One region of the Streptomyces sp. KPB2 genome, then DNA from elsewhere that is predicted to be linked to it. Evidence: riboswitches for the same ligand, from Rfam matches in the RefSeq annotation. Region 1 holds a riboswitch; each other region holds the start of a gene.

What was found. A riboswitch is a leader RNA that binds a small molecule or an ion and turns the genes downstream of it on or off. The one in region 1 is predicted to bind cyclic di-AMP.
Positions count from the first base shown of each region.
Region 2: it holds a riboswitch for cyclic di-AMP, as region 1 does, so the genes downstream of both, D1J63_RS14255 (NlpC/P60 family protein) here and rpfA (resuscitation-promoting factor protein RpfA) in region 1, are expected to answer to the same signal.
Region 3: it holds a riboswitch for cyclic di-AMP, as region 1 does, so the genes downstream of both, D1J63_RS08955 (M23 family metallopeptidase) here and rpfA (resuscitation-promoting factor protein RpfA) in region 1, are expected to answer to the same signal.

Region 1 covers NZ_CP034353.1:4,866,008-4,873,088, reverse strand. Annotated here, with positions in the region: gene eno (phosphopyruvate hydratase) at 40-1,329, opposite strand; gene rpfA (resuscitation-promoting factor protein RpfA) at 1,568-2,296, opposite strand; cyclic di-AMP (ydaO/yuaA leader) riboswitch at 2,300-2,466, opposite strand; gene D1J63_RS21940 (transglycosylase family protein) at 2,650-3,693, opposite strand; gene D1J63_RS21935 (cytochrome P450) at 3,837-5,138, opposite strand; gene D1J63_RS21930 (nucleoside triphosphate pyrophosphohydrolase) at 5,135-6,112, opposite strand; gene D1J63_RS21925 (SurA N-terminal domain-containing protein) at 6,188-6,841, opposite strand; gene pkaE (serine/threonine protein kinase PkaE) at 6,990-7,081, opposite strand, start outside.
Region 2 covers NZ_CP034353.1:3,277,126-3,284,206, forward strand. Annotated here, with positions in the region: gene D1J63_RS14245 (peptidoglycan DD-metalloendopeptidase family protein) at 1-764, shown strand, start outside; gene pcrA (DNA helicase PcrA) at 853-3,342, opposite strand; cyclic di-AMP (ydaO/yuaA leader) riboswitch at 3,597-3,783, shown strand; gene D1J63_RS14255 (NlpC/P60 family protein) at 3,791-4,975, shown strand; gene D1J63_RS14260 (tellurite resistance/C4-dicarboxylate transporter family protein) at 5,003-6,022, shown strand; gene D1J63_RS14265 (hypothetical protein) at 6,000-6,353, opposite strand; gene D1J63_RS14270 (C40 family peptidase) at 6,670-7,081, shown strand, end outside.
Region 3 covers NZ_CP034353.1:2,080,212-2,087,292, forward strand. Annotated here, with positions in the region: gene D1J63_RS08935 (bifunctional GNAT family N-acetyltransferase/acetate--CoA ligase family protein) at 1-2,049, opposite strand, end outside; gene D1J63_RS08945 (HPr family phosphocarrier protein) at 2,251-2,532, shown strand; gene D1J63_RS08950 (GntR family transcriptional regulator) at 2,655-3,350, opposite strand; gene D1J63_RS08955 (M23 family metallopeptidase) at 3,479-4,243, opposite strand; cyclic di-AMP (ydaO/yuaA leader) riboswitch at 4,256-4,420, opposite strand; gene D1J63_RS08960 (pitrilysin family protein) at 4,612-6,000, opposite strand; gene D1J63_RS08965 (pitrilysin family protein) at 5,997-7,081, opposite strand, start outside.

The DNA of each region.
Region 1 (7,081 bases):
TACGGGGCCTTACCGGGTGGCGCTCAGCCCTTGCTGTGCCTACTGGTTCGCAGAGCGAAACCGCGGGAACGCGCTGCGGCCGGCGTACACCGCGGCGTCGTCGAGGATCTCCTCGATGCGCAGCAGCTGGTTGTACTTGGCGACGCGCTCGGAACGGGCCGGGGCGCCGGTCTTGATCTGGCCGCAGTTGGTGGCGACGGCGAGGTCGGCGATGGTGACGTCCTCGGTCTCGCCGGAGCGGTGGGACATCATGCACTTGAAGCCGTTGCGCTGGGCCAGCTCGACGGCGTCCAGGGTCTCGGTCAGCGAACCGATCTGGTTGACCTTGACGAGCAGGGCGTTGGCCGAGTTCTCCTCGATGCCGCGGGCCAGGCGCTCCGGGTTGGTGACGAACAGGTCGTCGCCGACCAGCTGGACCTTGTCGCCGAGCTTGGCGGTGATGGTCTTCCAGCCGTCCCAGTCGTCCTCGAACAGCGGGTCCTCGATGGAGACCAGCGGGTACGCCTCGACCAGCTCGGCGTAGTACTCGGTCATCTCGGCGGCGGTGCGGTCCTTGCCCTCGAAGGTGTAGGAGCCGTCCTTGTAGAACTCGGACGCGGCGACGTCGAGCGCGAGGGCGATCTGCTCGCCCGGGGTGTAGCCGGCCTCCTTGATCGCCTCGAGGATGAGGTCGAGGGCCTCGCGGTTGGAGCCGAGGTTCGGGGCGAAGCCGCCCTCGTCGCCGAGGCCGGTGGCCAGGCCCTTGTTCTTCAGGACCTTCTTGAGGGTGTGGTAGACCTCGGCGCCCCAGCGCAGGGCCTCGGAGAAGGACTCCGCGCCGATCGGGGCGATCATGAACTCCTGGATGTCCACGTTGGAGTCGGCGTGCGAGCCGCCGTTCAGGATGTTCATCATCGGCACCGGCAGCAGGTGCGCGTTCGGGCCGCCCAGGTAGCGGAAGAGCGGCAGGTCGCTGGCCTCGGAGGCGGCGTGGGCGACGGCGAGGGAGACGCCGAGGATGGCGTTGGCGCCGAGCGAGCCCTTGTTGTCGGTGGCGTCCAGGTCGAACATGGCCTGGTCGATCAGGCGCTGCTCGGTGGCGTCGTAGCCGACCAGCTCCGGGCCGATCTGCTCGATGACGGCCAGGACGGCCTTCTCGACGCCCTTGCCGAGGTAACGGCCCGGGTCGCCGTCACGCAGTTCGATGGCCTCGAAGGCACCCGTGGAGGCGCCGGACGGAACGGCGGCACGACCCGTGCTGCCGTCGTCGAGGCCGACCTCGACCTCGACCGTGGGGTTGCCTCGGGAGTCCAGGATTTCCCGGGCTACGACGACGTCGATGGACGGCACGAGCATCTCCTTCTTCAATGTGACGCTTCGGTGTGACGCGCGGGTCCCGCGGGACCGCGGCGGCTCTGCGGGACCGAGCCTAACCGGCTCCGGGCGATCGGCCAGCCGATCGCCCACCCGCTGGACAGAACCGAGAGTAAATTGTTTCCGAACGGAACAAAGGCGGAATGTGAAAATCCCGCCCCGGTGCGTACGGGGGAACACGCACCGGGGCGGGAGTCGCGGGGGCCGCCGCTCCTTACTTCAGGTGCAGCTGCTGGCCCGGGTAGATCAGGTCGGCGTCGTCGACGATGTCGTCGTTCAGCTTGAACAGCTTCGCCCAGCCGCCCTTGACGTCGTGCTCCGCGGCGATCGAGCTGAGGGTGTCGCCCTTGACGACCTTGTACTCGCCGTCGCCCTTCTCGACCTTCTTGCCGGTCGGGGTGGTGACGGTCTTCTTGGCGGGCTTCTCGGCCTTCGGCTCGGCGGCCGGACGCTCGGAGGAGCGGGAGGCCTTCTGCTCGGTGGAGCGCTCGGCGGTGGAGCCGCCGCTCTGGCTCTGCGAGCTCTCGGAGCTGCCGGAACCGCTGTCCTCGGAGCCGCCACCGGTGTAGGCGGCGCCCGACAGGCCGGTGCCGCAGACCGGCCAGGCACCCTTGCCCTGGCCCGCGAGGACCTTCTCGGCGATCTCGATCTGCTGGGCCTTGCTCGCCTGGTCGGCGGTGGAGGCGTACTGCGTACCGCCGTAGGCGGCCCAGGTGGAGGCGGAGAACTGCAGACCGCCGTAGTAACCGTTGCCGGTGTTGATGGACCAGTTGCCGCCGGACTCGCACTGGGCGACGGCGTCCCACTCGGACGCGGTGGCGGCGGAGGCGTTGCCGGCCGCCATCAGCGGGGCGGCGACGGCGGCACCGGTCACGCCGGCGACGGCGATGACACGGGTGGCCTTGGACGGACGACGGTGCTTGCCCTTGCCGGAAAACAGCATGGTTGATCCCCTCACCGACGCCTGCGAGGTGAGCTGTCGGGTTCGGGCCGGTTGAGTTGCCCGGCCGGGTTCCTCGCGGAACTCGGCTTCACCCCTAGCCGCTCCGGCTCAACTGCCCGGTGCGGCACTTACCTTGGGTCCCCCGCTCCTGCCTGCGGCGCTTGACGCGACGACTGTTCCCGTACGGCCGCTGGCAGGATTCGGCGTTGCGGCTGTCGGGGCCCGCGGTGGCGAGCGGTCATGACCGTAGACACGCGCTCCGCGGATTTTCAAAGACGATCACGGCTTCTGAGACCTATCTCTCACGAGATCCAAAAGGGACATACAGTCTCTAACCGTGACGCGAACTCCCCCTACTTTTCGCCCGATTCGCCCGCGACCGTGAGCGTCTGACCGGGGAGGATGTGGTCCGGGTCGGCGCCGACGACGGTCTTGTTGTCGGCGTACAGCGCACGCCACCCGCCGTCGAGGTCAAGGGAGTCGGCGATGGCCCAGAGGTTGTCGCCGGAGCGGACGGTGTACGAGCCGTCCTCGACCTCTCGCGGTCCACCGTCGCGCGAGGCGTGCCGTCCCGCCGCGTCGCCCCCGCGGGCCTCGTCCGCGGCGCCCTCGTCCGCGCTGTCGCCACGGTGCCGGCCGGAGCCGGACGAGCCCTCGGTGCCCTGTCGTTCGGCACGGGCGCCGGAGTCGGATTCGGTGGATGTGTCCGACTTGGTGGAGGAACCCTCGTCACTCGACGAGCCCTCGGAGGAGGTGCCGGACGACGGGGAAGAAGAGGGCGAAGGGGACGAAGAGGGCGCCCCGGAAGCCGATTCGGAAGCCCCGCCCGCGTCGGCCGAGTCGGTCGCACCGGACGACCGGGAGGACCCCGACGACTCGGACGACTCGGGCGACTGCGACGACTCGGGCGCTTCGGTGGTCGTGGGAGAGGCGGACGATTCGGAACCGTCCGTCTTCCCCGACGTGTCCGAACCCTCCGACGCACCGTCACCGGACGCGTCCGAGCCGCTCGTGGCGCCCGAGTCGTTGCCGAGGCCGGCCAGGAGGCCGCAGGTCGGCCAGGCGGCGATGCCCTGGTCCGCGTGTATCTTCTCGGCGATCCGTATCTGCTGGGAGCGGCTGGCCTGGTCGGCGCTGGGCGCGTAGTCGAGGCCGCCGTACCGCTCCCAGGCATCCTGCGACAGCTGCAGGCCGCCGTAGTACCCGTTGCCGCTGTTCTGGCTCCAGGCGCCGCCGGTCTCGCACTCGGCCACCTGGTCCCAGGTCCCCGAGTCGGCCGCGTGGGCTCCGGTGGCGCCGAGCAGCGGGATCGCGATGGCGGAGCCGGTCACTCCGGCGGCGACGACCAGAGCGGGAGCCTGGCGGGGGCGACGGTGACGACCGTTCCCGGAGAGCATGCGACGACCTTTCACGAGACGACGGGGACCACGCGGCGGATGACGCTCGACACCACGTTGATCCGTGAACGTATAGGGAGATCATCGCTAGTCACAAGTTCATGCCGCGCAGATCACGTGAAGATCACAAAGTTGAGCGCGTGTCACTTTTGCGTCGGTGACCCGCCGTTGTCCGTCGATGACGCGGGCGGCGTGAACGACACGGGCAGGGTGCGCAGACCTCGCATGATGAGGCCGCCGCGCCACCGGAGTTCGGCCGGGTCCGCGGCGAGGCGGAGGTCCGGCAGCCGGGTGAGGAGCGTGGCCAGCGCCGTCTGCCCCTCCAGCCGCGCGAGCGGGGCGCCGAGGCAGTAGTGGATGCCGTGGCCGTACCCGAGGTGCTGGCTGTCGCGGCGGGCGAGGTCCAGGGTGTCCGGGTCGGTGAACCGCTCGGGGTCCCGGTCGGCGGCGGCGAGGACGACGAGGACGGGGTCGCCGGCCGCGACCTGCTGCCCGCCGATGGTGAGCGGCCGGGTGGCGAAGCGCCAGGTGGCCAGCTCCACCGGGCCGTCGTAGCGCAGGAGTTCCTCGACGCCGGTCTCCAGCAGGCCGCGCTCCCCGGCGGCGAGGGACGTCTGCAGCCGCTGCCGCTGCTCGGGGTGGGTGAGCAGGGCGTAGGTGCCGTTGCCGACGAGGTTGACCGTGGTCTCGAACCCTGCGAAGAGCAGGATGAAGGCCATGGCCGCGGCCTCGTTCTCGGTGAGGTGCTCGCCGTGGTCGGAGGCGCGGATCAGGCCGGAGATGAGGTCTTCGCCGGGAGCGGGCTCGGGCGGCAGGGCGGCGCGCTTGCGGTGGATGAGGTCGGCGAGGTAGCCGCGCATCTTCTTCACCGACCGCGCGACGCCGCCCCGTGGGCCTCCGCCGTGACGGATCATCATGCCCGCCCAGTCCCGGAAGTCGTCCTGGTCCTCGCGGGGGACGCCCAGGAGGTCGCAGATGGCGTAGATGGGCAGCGGGAAGGCGAACTCGTGGATCAGGTCGGCGGAACCGGTCTGCGCGAACCGGTCGATGAGGCCGTCGGCCAGCTCCTGCACCCGGGGGGCGAACTCGGCCACCCGGCGGGGTGTGAACGCCTTGCTGACCAGTCGGCGCAGCCGGGTGTGGTCCGGCGGGTCGATGTTCAGCAGATGGGTCATCAGCTCGGCCTTGCGCTCCCCGGGAATGCCGGTCTTGCCCTTGGCGTGCGCGGGCTCGTCGTGGTGCGCCGGGTTCTTGGACAGCCGGGGGTCGGCGAGGGCCTGCTTCGCGTCGGCGTACCGGGTGACCAGCCAGGCCTCCACCCCGCTGGGCAGCCGGGTGCGGTGCACGGGGGCGTGCTCGCGCAGCCAGGCGTAGGCGGGGTAGGGGTCGCTCGCGAACTCCCAGGTGAACAGCTCGGGGACCGGGGCGGAAGAGCTGCCGGTCATCCCTCGACCGCCCTGATGGCGTCCCGGTAGGTGCGGGCCGCCGCTCTCAGGGCCGCCTCCGGGTCGGTGCCCTCGGTCTCGGCGCGGGCGGCGAGGGCGAGGAGTTCGTAGCCGATGCCCTCGCCGGAGGGCAGGGGGACGTCGAGGTGCGCGGTGCGGACGCGGGAGTGGAGCTTGGCGGCGAGGGCGAGGCCGGGCTGGCCGAGGGGGACGCCCTCGGTGACCGAGGTGCGCTGCTTCTCGGCGGCCTTGGTGCGCAACCAGTGGGCGCGGACCTCCTCGGGGGTGTCGGCCCTCTCGTCGCCGAAGACGTGCGGGTGGCGGTGGACGAGTTTGTCGACGATGGTCCCGGCCACGTCGTCGACGGAGAACGGGGCGTCCGGGTCCTCCTCGGCGATGCGGGCGTGGAAGACGACCTGGAGGAGCACGTCGCCCAGCTCCTCGCGCAGTTCGTCGCGGTCGCCGTCCTCGATGGCCTCGACGAGTTCGTACGCCTCCTCGATGGCGTACTTGGCCAGGCCCTTGTGGGTGCGCTGCGAGGACCAGGGGCATTCCAGGCGGATGCGGTCCATGACCTGGACGAGGTCGAGCAGGCGGGCGCCCGGGAGGTCGTAGGAGGCCGGGAGCAGTTCGAGCTCGGGCATCCGGACGCGGCCGGAGCCGGCGAGGCGGGCGAGTCCGTCGGTGAGCGCGGGGTCGCCCTCGCCGGTGGCGACGACCACGACGGTGCGGCCGCCGGCGCAGGCCTCCACCAGTTCCTCGGCGGTGGGGGCCGCCTCGTCGACCCGTATGCCGGCCTCGCGCAGGTAGGGCAGCTGCGGGTGGGTGCCGTCGGCGCACAGGACGCGGTCGGCGGCGCGCAGGGCCTGCCAGGCGGGCCAGGACAGCAGGCCGGGGGCGACGCGGTGGCTGGTGGTGAGCAGGACGATGCGGCCCTGGTCGGGGGTGGTCGGGTCGGCGGTCTTCGCGTTCACTCTCCGAACCTAACGCACACCGCCGACGGCCCCCCGAGTTGTCCACAGGGGGCCGTATCCGTGCGGCTCGGGCGGTTACGCGGGCTGCTGGGCCCCGGCCGCCGCGATCTCCCGCACCCACGGCGTCCCGGTGTCGACGCGGCTGCTCTTCTGGACGTCCCAGGCGCCGTAGCGCGGGTTGAGGTCGATGTCGAGCTTCTTGGAAGCCTCGGACAGGGCCTGCCAGAACTCGGGCCGGCTGGTGTCGGTGCCGAGGCTCTGGGCGAGTTTCTGGGCCTCCAGCTGGACGCGGAGGTTGTCGTCGAGGCGCTCGGGGGCGACGTTGTACTGCTGGAGCCAGACCGTCTCCAGCTGCTCGGGGCTTCCGGCCTGGTCCTCGAGGCCGTCGCGCATGCCCTGCACCTCCTTGCGGCTGACGGTCACGCCGGCGTCCTGGGCGGCGCGGTGCAGGACCCGGTCGAGGACCATGGCGTGCAGGGTGTCGCGGGTGAGGGTGCCGGTCCTGGCGACGACCTGCTGGTACTGGGTGTCGTCCGGGACGGCGGCGCGCTGTGCCTCGCGCACCTCGTCGACGCGGTTCTCCAGCTGGGCGACGGTGATCCGCTGGTCGCCGACGACGGCCGCGGCGCCCGGGTGCGCGTCGTTGCCGCAGGCGGCGAGCAGGGGTGCCGCGGCGGCGATCGCGGCGGTGAGGAGAAGCGCGGAGCGACGGCGGCTGCGGCGGTGCAAGGGAACCTCCCGTTTGGAGATTGTGCGACGGTGCACAAAGTCTTGCGATGATCGATGTTAGGCAGTGGCCCGGCTCTGGCCAACCCATTGGACCAACGATTCATCGGGACTTCGGGCACCGCCTCGCGCCCGCCGCCGTCGGGGGTCGTCAGCCGTGCATCCGGCCGAGCCACTGGAGCGTGCGCCGGATGTCGGCGGCGAGCGGGTGGCCGGGGCCGTGGACGCGCTCCACGTCGTGCA
Region 2 (7,081 bases), 1.6 Mb from region 1:
GCGCCGGGGCGCGTTCCCGTCGCCGCCCGCCCGCCAAGCGCTCCGCGCTGCTGACCATCGCGGTGCCCTCGGCCTGCGTGATGAGCGTCGCCGGTATCGCGGCCGCCTCCGTCGGCAGTCTGACGGGCGACGAGGGCACGGACAGCGCGGCGTCCGCACCGGACCCCGGCAACGCGAAGGCCGCGCCGGTGAAACCGTCCGCCGCCAACAACAAGCTGGACACCCAGCTCACGAGCCTCGCCGCCGGAGCCGACGACTTCGCGGACCGCGCCAGCCGTACTCAGGAGCGCATCGACCTCAAGGCCGAGCAGGCCGCCGAGAAGAGGCGCGCGGCGGAGGAGGCGGCCCGCAAGGAGCGGCTGCGCCCCAAGTTCGCGCTTCCGGTGGAGCAGCACGGCCTCAGCGCGTACTACGGACAGGCCGGCATCAACTGGATGTCCGTCCACACCGGCATCGACTTCCCCGTGTCGTACGGGACGAAGGTGATGGCGGCGACCGACGGCACCGTGCGGACGCAGTACAACAGCGCGTACGGCAACATGATGATCGTGACCGCGAAGGACGGCACGGAGACGTGGTACTGCCACCTCTCCAGCTACCAGGTCCCCTCCGGTACCACCGTGAAGGCGGGCGACGCGATCGCGTTCTCCGGCAACTCGGGCAACTCCACCGGCCCGCACCTGCACTTCGAGGTGCGCCCCGCGGGCGGCTCGTCGATCGACCCGCTGCCGTGGCTGCGCAGCCACGGCATCAACCCGACGTGACGCCGTAACGTCTCAGCAGCCGGCCGGGCGGTGACAGCCGGCCCGGGCAGGCGCCCGGAACCTCACCGCACCGCCCCGCGGCACACCCTCAGAGCTTCTCCACCGGCGCGTACCGCAGCAGCAGCCGCTTCGGCTTGGTGTCCCCGAAGTCGATGGTCGCCTCGGCGTTGGACCCGGTGCCCTTGACCCCGACCACCGTGCCGAGCCCGAACTGGTCGTGCGTGACGCGGTCGCCGACCGCCAGCGAGACCGTCGGCTGCTCGGCGCCGGCCGACCGGCGGGTGGCGAAGCCGGACGCGCCCGACGCCGAGGAGCGGGACCGGGACGAGGACAGCGAGGCCGCCACGCCCGAGACCGGCGCGGAGGGCGCGGGGCCGTTCGCCCCGGTGCGCTTCCACTCCAGGTGGGGGGCCGGGATCTCCTCCAGGAACCGCGAGGGCGGGTTGTACGACGGCTGGCCCCAGGCGCTGCGCAGCGTCGACCGGGTCAGGTAGAGGCGTTCCCGGGCGCGGGTGATGCCGACGTAGGCGAGGCGCCGTTCCTCCTCCAGCTCCTTGGCCTGGCCGAGGGCGCGCATGTGCGGGAACACGCCGTCCTCCATGCCGGTGAGGAAGACGACCGGGAACTCCAGGCCCTTGGCGGTGTGCAGGGTCATCAGGGTGACGACGCCGTCGCCGTCCTCCTCGTCGGGGATCTGGTCGGAGTCCGCGACGAGCGCGACCTTCTCCAGGAAGTCGGCCAGCGTCCCGGCCTCCTCGCCCTCGGCCCGCTCCTGCTCGAACTCCAGGGCGACGGCCGCGAGTTCCTGGAGGTTCTCGATGCGGGTCTCGTCCTGCGGGTCGGTGGAGGCCTGCAGCTCCGCCAGGTACCCGGTGCGTTCGAGGATCGCCTCCAGGACGGTCGCCGGTCCGGCGCCGGACTCGACGATGGTACGGAGGTCCTCCATGAGCGTGTTGAACCGCTTGACGGCGTTCGCGGAGCGCGCGGCCATGCCGTACGCCTCGTCGACGCGCCTCAGCGCCTGCGGGAAGCTGATCTTCTCGCGCTGGGAGAGGGCGTCGATCATCGCCTCCGCGCGGTCGCCGATGCCGCGCTTGGGGACGTTGAGGATGCGGCGCAGTGGCACCGAGTCCTCCGGGTTGGCCAGCACCCGCAGGTAGGCCAGGACGTCCCGGACCTCCTTGCGCTCGTAGAAGCGGACGCCGCCGACGACCTTGTAGGGCAGGCCGGTGCGGATGAAGACCTCTTCGAAGACTCGGGACTGCGCGTTGGTCCGGTAGAAGACCGCGACGTCGCCGGCCTTGGCCTCGCCCGCGTCGGTGAGGCGGTCTATCTCGTCGGCGACGAACTGGGCCTCGTCGTGCTCGGTGTCGGCGACGTACCCGGTGATCTGCGCGCCACTGCCCTGGTTGGTCCACAGGTTCTTGGGCCGGCGGGACTCATTGCGCTCGATGACCGCGTTGGCGGCGCTGAGGATGGTCTGGGTGGAGCGGTAGTTCTGCTCCAGCAGGATCGTCGTCGCGTCCGGGTAGTCCTCCTCGAACTGGAGGATGTTGCGGATGGTGGCGCCGCGGAAGGCGTAGATCGACTGGTCGGCGTCGCCCACCACGCACAGCTCGGCGGGCGGCACCTCGGCCTCCGGCGGCACGTCGACGGGGTGCTCCGAGGCCCCGCCGACCAGTTCGCGCACCAGGGCGTACTGGGCGTGGTTGGTGTCCTGGTACTCGTCGACCAGGACGTGCCGGAAGCGGCGGCGGTAGTGCTCGGCGACGTCCGGGAAGGCGCGCAGCAGGTTGACCGTCGTCATGATCAGGTCGTCGAAGTCGAGGGCGTTGGCCTCGCGCAGCCGTGCCTGGTACATCGCGTAGGCCTGGGCGAGGGTCTTCTCGAAACCGTCGGCGGCCTGGGCGGCGAAGTCCTCCTCGTCGATCAGCTCGTTCTTCAGGTTGCTGATCTTCGCGCTGAAGGACTTCGGCGGGAAGCGCTTGGGGTCCAGGTCCAGGTCGCGGCAGACCAGCGCCATGAGCCGCTTGGAGTCGGCGGCGTCGTAGATCGAGAACGACGAGGTGAAGCCGAGCTTCTTCGACTCGCGGCGCAGGATGCGCACGCACGCGCTGTGGAAGGTCATCACCCACATCGCGTTGGCGCGCGGGCCGACGAGCTGCTCCACGCGCTCCTTCATCTCGCCTGCGGCCTTGTTGGTGAAGGTGATCGCCAGGATCTGGCCCGGGTGGACGTTCCGCTCGGCCAGCAGGTGGGCGATGCGGTGGGTGAGCACCCGGGTCTTGCCGGAGCCGGCACCGGCCACGATGAGCAGCGGGGAGCCGGAGTGGACGACGGCGGCGCGCTGGTTCTCGTTCAGCCCCTCCAGGAGCGCCGCGGCGTCCAGGGCGGGGCGCGGGGCGCCGTCCCGGTAGTGGGTGTCCCGGTCCGGGGGCACGTCGAACTTCCCGCCGAACAGATCGTGCGGAACCGGCTCCGGTCCGTGATCGTCCTCGGGCGGCGGCGGGGGTTCCTCCTCGTGACCCCGGGGGGTCTGGAGGCTCGCCAGGAAGCTGTCGTCAAAGAGGCTGCTCATCGCTCTCCGAGTCTAGGGCGCCGCACCGACAACCCGGTGCCACCCCGGAAAATGCGCACCGCCACCCGGCGCGGACACGCCCTGCGACCAGCGGAACCACGAAGAGTGACGCCCAGCACCGCCCCGGAGGCACCCCCGCGAAAGGTCACGAAAATGTATCGGGCATATCACCCACCAACCTTCACAGCGGCCACACGAGTTGGCTACGGTGCGGGGCAGGCCGCTCGACCCCCTCCGGCGAACCTCGCCGGGCCGCGCGGCCTCCGCCGAGTCCGGCCTGCCCGCACGGCACCGGAGCCGGGGACCCACCGAGACCTTGGGGTGAATCGGCCGCACCGCCCTCGACGAGACGAAGAGGGCGGGTCGCCGTAGGGCAACCCTTCCATGCCACACCGCCCGAACCCGACAGCTAACCCGGTAGGCGGAGCACTGGAAGGAGTCGCCTCCCTTGGCGTCGCACCGCAAGTCGCGTCCCACCGGCACCCGCGTCGCGGGCATACGGACCCCGGCCCTCGCCACCGCGGCCCTCACCTCCGTCGCCCTGCTGTCCCAGACGGCCCAGGCCACGCCGTCGGACGACCGGCCGACCCTCGAAGAGGTCGAGAAGAAGGTCGACGACCTGTACCGCCAGGCCGGGTCGGCGACCGAGAAGTACAACGCGGCCAAGGAGAAGACCTCCAAGCAGCGCAAGAAGGTCGACGGTCTCCTCGACGACGTCGCCAAGCGCACCCAGAAGCTCAACGACGCGCGCGCGGAGCTGGGTTCCTTCGCCTCCGCCCAGTACCGCACGGGCGCCGCGGTCCCGGAGACCGCGACCCTGCTGCTCGCGGACTCGCCGCAGGACTACTTCGACCAGAACCAGCTGATGGACCGGCTCACCGGCCGGCAGAAGAGTGCCGTGGACGACTACGTCACCCAGCAGTCCGAGACGATGAAGAAGCGCCGGGAGGCCACCGAGAGCCTCCAGACGCTCACCGAGTCGCAGAACGACCTCAAGACGGCCAAGTCGACCGTCCAGAAGAAGCTCGCCACCGCGCGCGAGCTGCTGTCGGAGCTGACCGCCGAGGAGAAGGCCCGGCTGGCGGCGATCGAGAAGAAGAAGCAGCAGGAGGCCGCCCGCAAGGCCGCCGAGCTGGCGAAGCAGCAGGCGGAGGAGGCGGCCGAGCGCAAGCGGCAGGAGGAGGCCGCCCAGCAGCAGGAGAGCGACGCCGGATCCGGGGGCACCTCGACCGGTACCGGTTCCTCGGACTCGTCGACGCCGGGCACCTCGACCGGCACCAAGGCCGACAAGGCGATCGCCTTCGCCCGCGCCCAGATCGGCAAGCCCTACGTCTGGGGCGCCACGGGCCCCGACTCCTACGACTGCTCGGGCCTCACCCAGGCCGCCTGGAAGGCCGCGGGCGTGACGCTGCCGCGCGTCACCTACGACCAGGTCAACGCCGGCACGACCGTCCCCGTCTCCCAGGCACAACCCGGTGACCTGGTCTTCTTCTACGACGACATCAGCCACGTCGGCCTGTACATCGGCGACGGCATGATGATCCACGCCCCCAAGCCGGGCGCGTACGTCCGCGAGGAGTCCATCTTCTACGACGGCGAGTCGTCGATCTACAGCGTGGTGCGCCCCGCCTGACCAGCACGGTTCTCTACCATCGTGGTCATGCCATCGGCCACCCACCACCCCTCCGCGCTGCGCACCTGGCTGGCGCGGCGTCCACCGGCGGCCGGGGCCGCGGTGATGGCGACCGGCATCGTGTCGGTCGCCCTGCATCTGACGGGCCGCGAGGTCCTGTCCCGGATCGCCCTGGCCCTGGCCTGTGTCGCCTGGCTGATACTGGCCGCGAACTTCGTCTACCTGCTGTTCGCGGACCGGCCGCAGTGGGTCGAGCGGGCGGGGACGCCGGGCGCGCTGACGGCCGTCGCCGCGACGACCGTGGTCGGCACCCGTTTCTCGCTGCTGGGCTGGTCGCTGCCGGCGGCGGTGCTGCTGGTGCTGGCGGCCGTGCTGTGGCCGTGGCTGCTGCTCCTGGTGGTGCGGCACTGGGGGCGGAGGATGCCCGGGGCGGTGTTCCTGGGCTGCGTGGCGACGGAAGGGCTCGCCGTGCTCGCCGCGACGCTGGCCGCGGCCACCTCGACGCCCTGGCTGGCGCACGCGGCGCTGGTGCCGTTCTGGCTGGGGATCGTGCTCTATCTGATCGCGCTGTTCCGCTTCGACCTGCGGCAGGTGGCCCGGGGCTCCGGGGACCACTGGGTGGCGGGCGGCGCCCTCGCCATCTCGGCCCTCGCCGGGGCCAAGCTGCTCGCGGCGGCCGGGACCGGCATGTACCTGTGGAACGCCGACGACCAGGCCGTCCTGCACGACCTGACCGTCTTCCTGCTCGCCCTCGACCTCGCCTGGTACGCCGTGCTGCTGGCCGCCGAGATCGCCTGGCCGCGTCTCGGCTACGACGTACGCCGCTGGTCGACGGTCTTCCCGCTCGGCATGACGGCGGCGGCGACGCTGTCGGTGTCCGCCGTCGTCGACGTCCCGTGGCTGGACGCGCCGGGCCGGGCGCTGCTGTGGATCGCGGTGGCCGGTTGGCTGGCGGTCGCCACGGGGGCGGTCGTCCGGGCCCGCTCCGGGCTGCGGTCCGCGGCAGCGGGCTCCGGGGCCGGGGTCAGGTCCACAGCACCGCGATGAAGACGTTCACCAGGGTCAGCCCGCCCACCAGGCCGAACAGCGGCTTCTCCACCTTCTCCTCGTCGCGCTTCACGTAGACCAGGCCGAGGATCACGATCAGCACGGCGAGCTTCACGCCCATCTTGACGTTGTCCACGGAGTAGTCCTGGGCCTGGTTGAGGCCGATCAGGACGGCACCGGTGACCAGCATCGTCAGCGCGCCGTGCAGCATCGCGGGGGTGAACCGGGCCGCGCCCCGGCCCATCGCCTTCATCTGGGTCAGGAAGCCGCCGAGGAGCGCGGCGATACCGATGATGTGCAGGCCGACGAAGATGTGGATGAGTACGTCCATGAGGCCGGAGCCTAATGAGCACCCGAACGCGCCCGGACACCGGCCCGCCCCGTCCGCCCGGGCGCCCCATAACAGCTCCCGTCCCCCGCCCGCCTCCGGATCCGTCCTATCGGTCATCACCCAGCGTGAAGAAGACGGCCTCCGGAGCGATCGGTGATCACATACGGTCGCCGCCCGATCCCCTCCCGCCACTTCCGCGCATCCCGTCACCGGACCGTTACCGACGCGCCTAGCGTCCTGGCCCAGGCAGCCGGAGCGAACCGGAGCCGACCCGGCGCGGACCGGGTCGAGTCGTACGGAAGGACGTGGATCGCAGGTGGGAACGCACCGCAGGCCGCGACAGCGCGCGAAGGGCGGCGGCAGAGCCCGGACGGCGGCCACGATCACCCTCGCGGGGGCGGCCACCGCGACGGGCCTGGGCGGGACGACCGTGCAGGCCGCTCCGCAGCCGACGGCGGCGCAGGTCAGGGCCAAGGTGGACAAGCTCTACCAGGAGGCCGAGGTGGCCACGGAGAAGTACAACGGCGCTAAGGAGAAGGCGGACGCCGCCGAACAGCGCCTGGAGGACCTGCGGGACGAGGCCGCCCGCAAGGAGGACCGGCTGAACTCGGCCCGGGAGGCGCTGGGTTCGGTCGCGGCGGCGCAGTACCGCAGCGGCGGCCTGGACCCGGCGCTGCAACTGGCGCTCTCCTCCGACCCGGACCGGTACCTCGACGGCGCCGCCTTCG
Region 3 (7,081 bases), 2.8 Mb from region 1:
GGAATCGGCCGTGGGGCTCGACGGAGCCGGAGCAGCTGATCCGGGCTCGACCCGAGAGGCAGTGCCCGGCACAGCCGGAGGGGCCACGCCGGGAGCGGAATCAGCCGCGGCACCCGGCGCAGGCAGAGCGGCGGGGTCCGGCGCAGTCGGGGCGGTCGGGGCCGGGTCGGCCTGGGGGGCGGTGCTTGTCGCCGCCGACAGGGCCTCCGCCAGGCCGCCCAGCTCGACGTGGACCACGAGGACCGGCTTGGTGGGGACCGCGGCCGCCGCCGAGCGCAGCGCCTCGGCCAGTGCGGCGTCCCCGGCGGCGCCCTCCCCCACCGTGGGGATCGCGGTCACCACGACCGCGTCGCAGGTGTCGTCGGCCAGGGCCCTGGCCAGGGCGGCGTGGAAGTCGTCGGCCGACGCGGCGGTCGTCAGGTCCAGCGGGGGCTGCGGGCGCAGGCCCTCGGAGAGGCACGCGTCGTACGTGAGCAGTCCCAGGGACTCGGAGTTGCCGAGGATGGCCACCCGCGGTCCGGTCGGCAGCGGCTGGCGGGCGAGCAGCAGCCCCGCGTCGACCAGCTCCGTGATGGTGTCGACCCGGATCACGCCGGCCTGGCGCAGCAGCGCGGAGACCGTCGCGTGCGGCAGCCGTGTCGCCCGTACGGCGTGTCCCTGGGGTGCCACGCCGCCGTGCCGGGCGCCCTGCACGACGACCAGGGGCTTGGCCGCGGCGGTCCGCCGGGCGAGGCGGGTGAACTTGCGCGGGTTGCCGATGGACTCCAGGTACATCAGCGCGACGTCGGTGTCCGGGTCGTCGTACCAGTACTGCAGGACGTCGTTGCCCGAGACGTCGGCGCGGTTGCCGGAGGAGACGAAGGTGGAGACGCCGGTGTGGCCGGTGACCCCGCCGCCGCGCCGGTGCAGCCGGGACAGCAGGGCGATGCCGATGGCGCCGGACTGGGCGAACAGGCCGATCCGGCCGGGGCGCGGCATCTCGGGGGCGAGGGAGGCGTTGAGCCGCACGTCCGGGGAGGTGTTGACGATCCCGAAGGCATTGGGCCCGATGATCCGCATGCCGTACGTGCGCGCCTGACGCACGAGGGCCCGCTGCCGCTCACGGCCTTCGGGGCCGCTGTCGGCGTACCCGGCGGAGATCACCACGAGGCCCTGCACGCCGTGCTCGCCGCACTCGGTGACGACGTCGGGGACGTGCGCGGCGGGCACGGTGACGACGGCGAGGTCGACGGGCCCGTCGATGTCGCGCACGGAACGGCACGCCGGAACCCCGTCCAGGGTCTTCTGCTCCTCGGGAAACGCCCTGTTCACGGCGTACAGGCGGCCCGTGTAGCCGGCGTCCCGGATGTTGTCGAGGATGCTGCGGCCGACGCCGCCCGGGGCGCGGCCGGTGCCGACGACCGCGACCGAGCCGGGCTGCAGCAGCCGCTGGACGGAACGGGCCTCCGCGCGCTGCTCGCGCCCGTACTGCACGGCGAGCGAGCGGTCGGTGGGTTCGAGACCGAATTCCAGGCGGACCACGCCGTCCTCGAAGCTCCGCTTCTGGGTGTATCCGGCGTCCATGAAGACTTTGATCATCTTGGTGTTGGCGGGCAGCACCTCGGCGGCGAAGCGGCGGATGCCGCGCTCGCGGGCGACGGCGGCGATGTGCTCCAGGAGGGCGGAGGCGACGCCGCGTCCCTGGTGGGCGTCCTGGACGAGGAAGGCGACCTCGGCCTCGTCGGCAGGTGCGGTGGCGGGTGTTCCGCCGGCGCCGATCCGGTCGTAGCGTACGGTGGCGATGAACTCGCCGCCGATGGTGGCCGCGAGTCCCACCCGGTCCACAAAGTCGTGGTGCGTGAAGCGGTGGACGTCCTTGGCGGACAGGCGAGGGTACGGCGCGAAGAAGCGGTAGTACTTCGACTCGTCGGAGACCTGCTCGTAGAAGCTGACCAGGCGCTCGGCGTCATCAACGGTGATGGGGCGGACGCGCGCGGTGCCGCCGTCGCGCAGCACCACGTCGGCTTCCCAGTGGGCGGGGTACTCGTGCCGGTCCGACGAGGTCTGCATGGGCCCCAGACTACGGCTCGCGTACGACAACGGCGCGGGGCAGTCTGTGGACAACGGAATCCCGGACCGAGGCCGCGGTCCGGGCACCGCACGGGACGGCACACGCGGTCGTCCCGGCTTGCTTCACGATGTGGGAAACTGGTCTAGACAACATGGTCTAGACAACTTCAACCCCTCTGAACACCTGAAGGGCAGCATCACATGGCTGAGCGCCGCGTCAACGTCGGCTGGGCCGAGGGTCTCCACGCCCGCCCCGCCTCCATCTTCGTCCGAGCCGCCACGGCCACAGGCGTCCCGGTGACGATCGCCAAGGCCGACGGGTCCCCCGTCAACGCGGCCTCCATGCTGGCCGTCCTCGGCCTCGGCGCCCAGGGTGGCGAGGAGATCGTCCTCGCCTCCGACGCCGAGGGCGCGGAGGCCGCCCTGGACCGGCTGGCGAAGCTGGTCGCCGAGGGGCTCGAGGAGCTTCCCGAGACCGTCTGACGGACAAAGGAACAGCAGCACCGAAAGGCCCGCCGGTACCACCGGACGGGCCTTTCTCCTTTTCCGTTCCGAGCGCTGGAAAAGCGGTCCGGAATTCCCCGCCCCTTTCTACGGCACTTGTGTTACTTCGGCAGCACCGCCGTGTTTACGGAATGTTGCGCATTCCTCACGCGCTCCGTCCGCCCGCTGCCGGAGGCGAACCGCAGCCGGTACGCCGATGTCGACCGCTCGGTGTGCAGCGTCATGAGCGCCCGGGCGCGTTCGCTGTCGCCCCGGGCCACCGCGTCGACGATCGCGCCGTGCTCCGCCCAGTGTTGCACGGGTCCGGCCGGGGCCTCCTGGACGTACATCCAGGCGATCTTGTGGCGCAGTTGCGTCAGGAGTGCGGCCAGGGAGGGGCTGCCCGCCGCCCGGGCGAGGGTCTCGTGGAACCAGCCGCCCAGCGGGCGCAGATCCTCCCCGTCGCTCTGCCCGGCCCGCTCCTGGCCCAGCCTGACCAGGCCGCGCAACACCCTGAGGTGGGCCTCGGTGCGCCGCCGGGCGGCCCGGGAGGCACCGAGCGGCTCCAGGAGAGCGCGGGTCTCCAGCAGGTCGGCGGCCTCCTGCTCGGTCGGTTCCGCGACGCAGGCGCCCGCGTGCCGCCGGGTCACCACGAAGCCCTCCGCCTCCAGCGTGCGCAGGGCCTCGCGCACGGGGACGCGCGAGACGCCGTAGCGGCGGGCGAGGATTTCCTCGGTGAGCCGGCTCCCGCGTCCGTGGACGCCGGCGACGATGTCGTCCCGGATCGCCGTACACACAGAATGCGCCGGAATACGCATGACCGACCTCCGCCTTGATCCCTGAAACGTCGACGATGGACGCATGTTCAGCGACTCTAGGCCAATCAAGCGAATATGGAATGCGAAAAGCCCCGACTCAAGGAGGCGGGGCTTTTCGGATGCGGCCGTCAGACGTTCACGCCGTGCGAGCGGAGGTAGGCGACGGGGTCCATGTCCGAGCCGTATTCGGGGCTCGTGCGGGCCTCGAAGTGCAGGTGCGGTCCGGTGACGTTGCCGGTGGCCCCGGAGAGGCCGATCTGCTGGCCGGGCTCCACCGACTGGCCGACCGAGACGCCGATGGAGGACAGGTGCCCGTACTGCGTGTACGTGCCGTCGTGCATCTTGATCACGACCTGGTTGCCGTACGCCCCGCCCCAGCCGGCCTCGACGACGGTGCCGACGCCCACTGCGTGCACGGTCGTGCCGCTGGAGGCGTGGAAGTCGATCCCGGTGTGGCTGCCGGAGGACCACAGGGAGCTGCCGGCCTGGTAGGCGGTGGAGACGTAGGAGGCCGTGATCGGCGCGACGAAGGTGTTGAGGCGCTTGCGCTCCGCCTCCCGGGCGGCGCGCTCCTTGGCCTCGCGCGCCTCCTTGGCCGCCTCGGCCGCCCGCTCGCGGGCCGCTTCCCGGGCCGCCTCGCGGGCGGCGGCGTCCACGGCCGCCTGCTTCTGGGCGACGGCCTGGGCGTCGATCTCGTCGGCTACGGAGTCGCCGATGGTGACGACCGGGGTGAGCCCGCTCTGCTCCACCTCGGGCTCGGCGGCGAGCGCCGGAGCCGCGAGGGTGCCGACGACGCCGGTGGTGGCGAGGGCCGCGACTCCCGCCGCGCGGGCGGTGGTGCGGTGCACCCGACTGGGACGGCGGTGCTTCCCGGTGGCGCGCGTGAACGCCATGTAGAGGCTTGTCCTTTCCTTCCCTCTCGCCTACCGGGTTAGCTGACGGGTTCGGAGGTGGAAGGTCTCCTACGGACCCCCTCGCTGCGCGCGCGGGCGTCCGATTCACCCCAGGGACTGCGTTGGGTCCCCGGCTCCCCTGGCTCGCGCCGTACGGGGACTCGGCGATGACTGTCCGGTGCCGCGGGTGCGGCGCACTGCCTGACGAACAGCCCGGAAGACGCTAAACGCGGCTGTGTTCAATCCTCAAACGCAACAGGCTTTTTGTAGCGCACGCCACAGGGCAGACGGGCAGCCACTCCCCCAATCCGGACATACGGCGGCCCTGGTGACACTCCGGTCACCAGGGCCGCCCCACGCGCGTGCCGCTACTCGGCCGCCACCACGGTGACTTCACCGATGCCGAGGGCCTCGACGGGCTCCTTGATCTGCGCCGCGTCGCCGACGAGGACCGTCACGAGGCGGTCCACCGGGAAGGCGTTCACGACCGCCGCCGTGGCCTCCACGGTGCCCGTGGCGGCGAGTTGACGGTAGAGCGTCGCCTGGAAGTCGTCGGGCAGGTGCTGCTCGACCTGGTCGGCGAGCGTGTCCGCCACGGCCGCCGCCGTCTCGTACTTGAGCGGCGCCACACCCACCAGGTTCTGCACGGCCACGTCGCGCTCGGCGTCGGTGAGCCCCTCCGCGGCGAGCTTGCGCAGCACCGTCCACAGGTCCTCCAGGGCGGGACCGGTGTTGGGGGTGTCGACGGAGCCGCTGATGGCGAGCATCGCGGCGCCCGTGCCGTCCGGCGCGGACCGCAGGACCTGGCCGAACGCCCGTACGCCGTAGGTGTATCCCTTCTCCTCGCGCAGGACGCGGTCCAGGCGCGAGGTGAGGGTGCCGCCGAGGCAGTACGTGCCGAGCACCTGGGCGGGCCACACGCGGTCGTGCCGGTCGGCTCCGGTGCGGCCGATCAGCAGCTGCGTCTGGACGGCGCCGGGACGGTCCACGATGACGACCCTGCCCCGGTCGTCGGCGGTCACCGGGGGCACGGGGCGCGGCTCGGCGGCCGAACCGGTCCACGCGCCCAGGGTGTCGCCGAGCAGCGCGTCCAGGTCGACGCCGGTGAGGTCGCCGACGACCACCGCGGTGGCGGTGGCGGGGCGGACGTGCCGCTCGTAGAAGGCGCGTACGGCGGCCGAGTCGACGGCCGCGACGGTCTCCTCGGTGCCCTGGCGCGGGCGCGACATGCGCGAGTCGGCCGGGAACAGCTCCTTGGAGAGTTCCTTCGCGGCCCGGCGGGAGGGGTTGGCCAGCTCGTGCGGGATCTCGTCGAGCCGGTTGCGCACCAGCCGTTCGACCTCGCCGTCCGCGAAGGCGGGCGCCCTGAGGGCGTCGGCGAGCAGGCCGAGCGCCTTGGCCAGGCGCGAGGCGGGCACCTCCAGGCTCAGTCGGACACCGGGGTGGTCGGCGTGCGCGTCCAGGGTGGCGCCGCAGCGCTCCAGCTCGGCGGCGAAGTCCTCGGCGGAGTGCTTGTCGGTGCCCTCGGAGAAGGCGCGCGCCATGATGGTGGCGACGCCGTCGAGACCGGCCGGCTCGGCGTCCAGGGGCGCGTCGAGGAGCACCTCGACGGCGACGACCTGCTGGCCGGGGCGGTGGCAGCGCAGCACGGTGAGCCCGTTGTCGAGGCTGCCGCGCTCGGGGGCCGGGAAGGCCCACGGCTTGGGCTCGCCGGCCTGCGGCTGTGCGTGGAAGTCCATGGTGGCGAGCTCGGTCACTTGGCCGCCTCCTCGTTCTCGTCGGTGGCGTCGGTCGGGTCGGCGTCGGTCTCGTCGGCCGGGGCGGTGGGCTCGTAGACGAGCACCGCGCGGTTGTCGGGACGCAGGCGGGCCTTGGCGACCTCCTGGACCTCCTCGGCGGTCACCTCCAGCACCCGCTGCACGGCGGTGAGGGCGAGCTGCGGGTCGCCGAACAGGACGGCGTACCGGCACAGTTCGTCGGCGCGGCCGGCGACCGTGCCCAGGCGGTCCAGCCACTCCCGCTCGAGCTGGGCCTGAGCGCGCTCCATCTCCTCGGCCGTGGGGCCCTCCTCGGCGAACCGGGCCAGCTCCTCGTCGACGGCGGTCTCGATGACCGGCACCTCGACGTCGCCCGACGTCTTCACGTCCAGCCACCCCAGGGAGGGGGCTCCGGCGAGGCGCAGCAGGCCGAACCCGGCGGCCACGGCCGTACGGTCGCGGCGCACCAGCCGGTTGTAGAGACGGGACGACTCGCCGCCGCCCAGGACGGTCAGGGCGAGGTCGGCCGCGTCGCACGCGCGCGTGCCGTCCTCGGGGAGGCGGTAGGCGGCCATCAGGGCGCGGGCCGGGACCTCCTCCTCGACGACCTCGCGCAGCTGCTCGCCCATGACGTCGGGCAGCGAACCGTCCCGGGGCGGCTGCTTGCCGTCGTGGGAGGCGATGGAGCCGAAGTACTTCTCGATCCAGGCCAGCGTCCGCTCGGGGTCGATGTCGCCGACGACCGACAGCACCGCGTTGTTCGGCGCGTAGTAGGTGCGGAAGAACGCGCGCGCGTCCTCCAGGGTCGCCGCGTCCAGGTCGGCCATCGAGCCGATCGGCGTGTGGTGGTAGGGGTGGCCCTCCGGGTAGGCGAGGGCGGTCAGCTTCTCGAAGGCCGTGCCGTAGGGAACGTTGTCGTAGCGCTGACGGCGTTCGTTCTTGACGACGTCGCGCTGGTTCTCCATGGACTCCTCGTCCAGGGCGGCCAGCAGGGAGCCCATGCGGTCGGCCTCCAGCCAGAGGGCGAGCTCCAGCTGGTGGGCGGGCATGGTCTCGAAGTAGTTGGTCCGCTCGAAGCTGG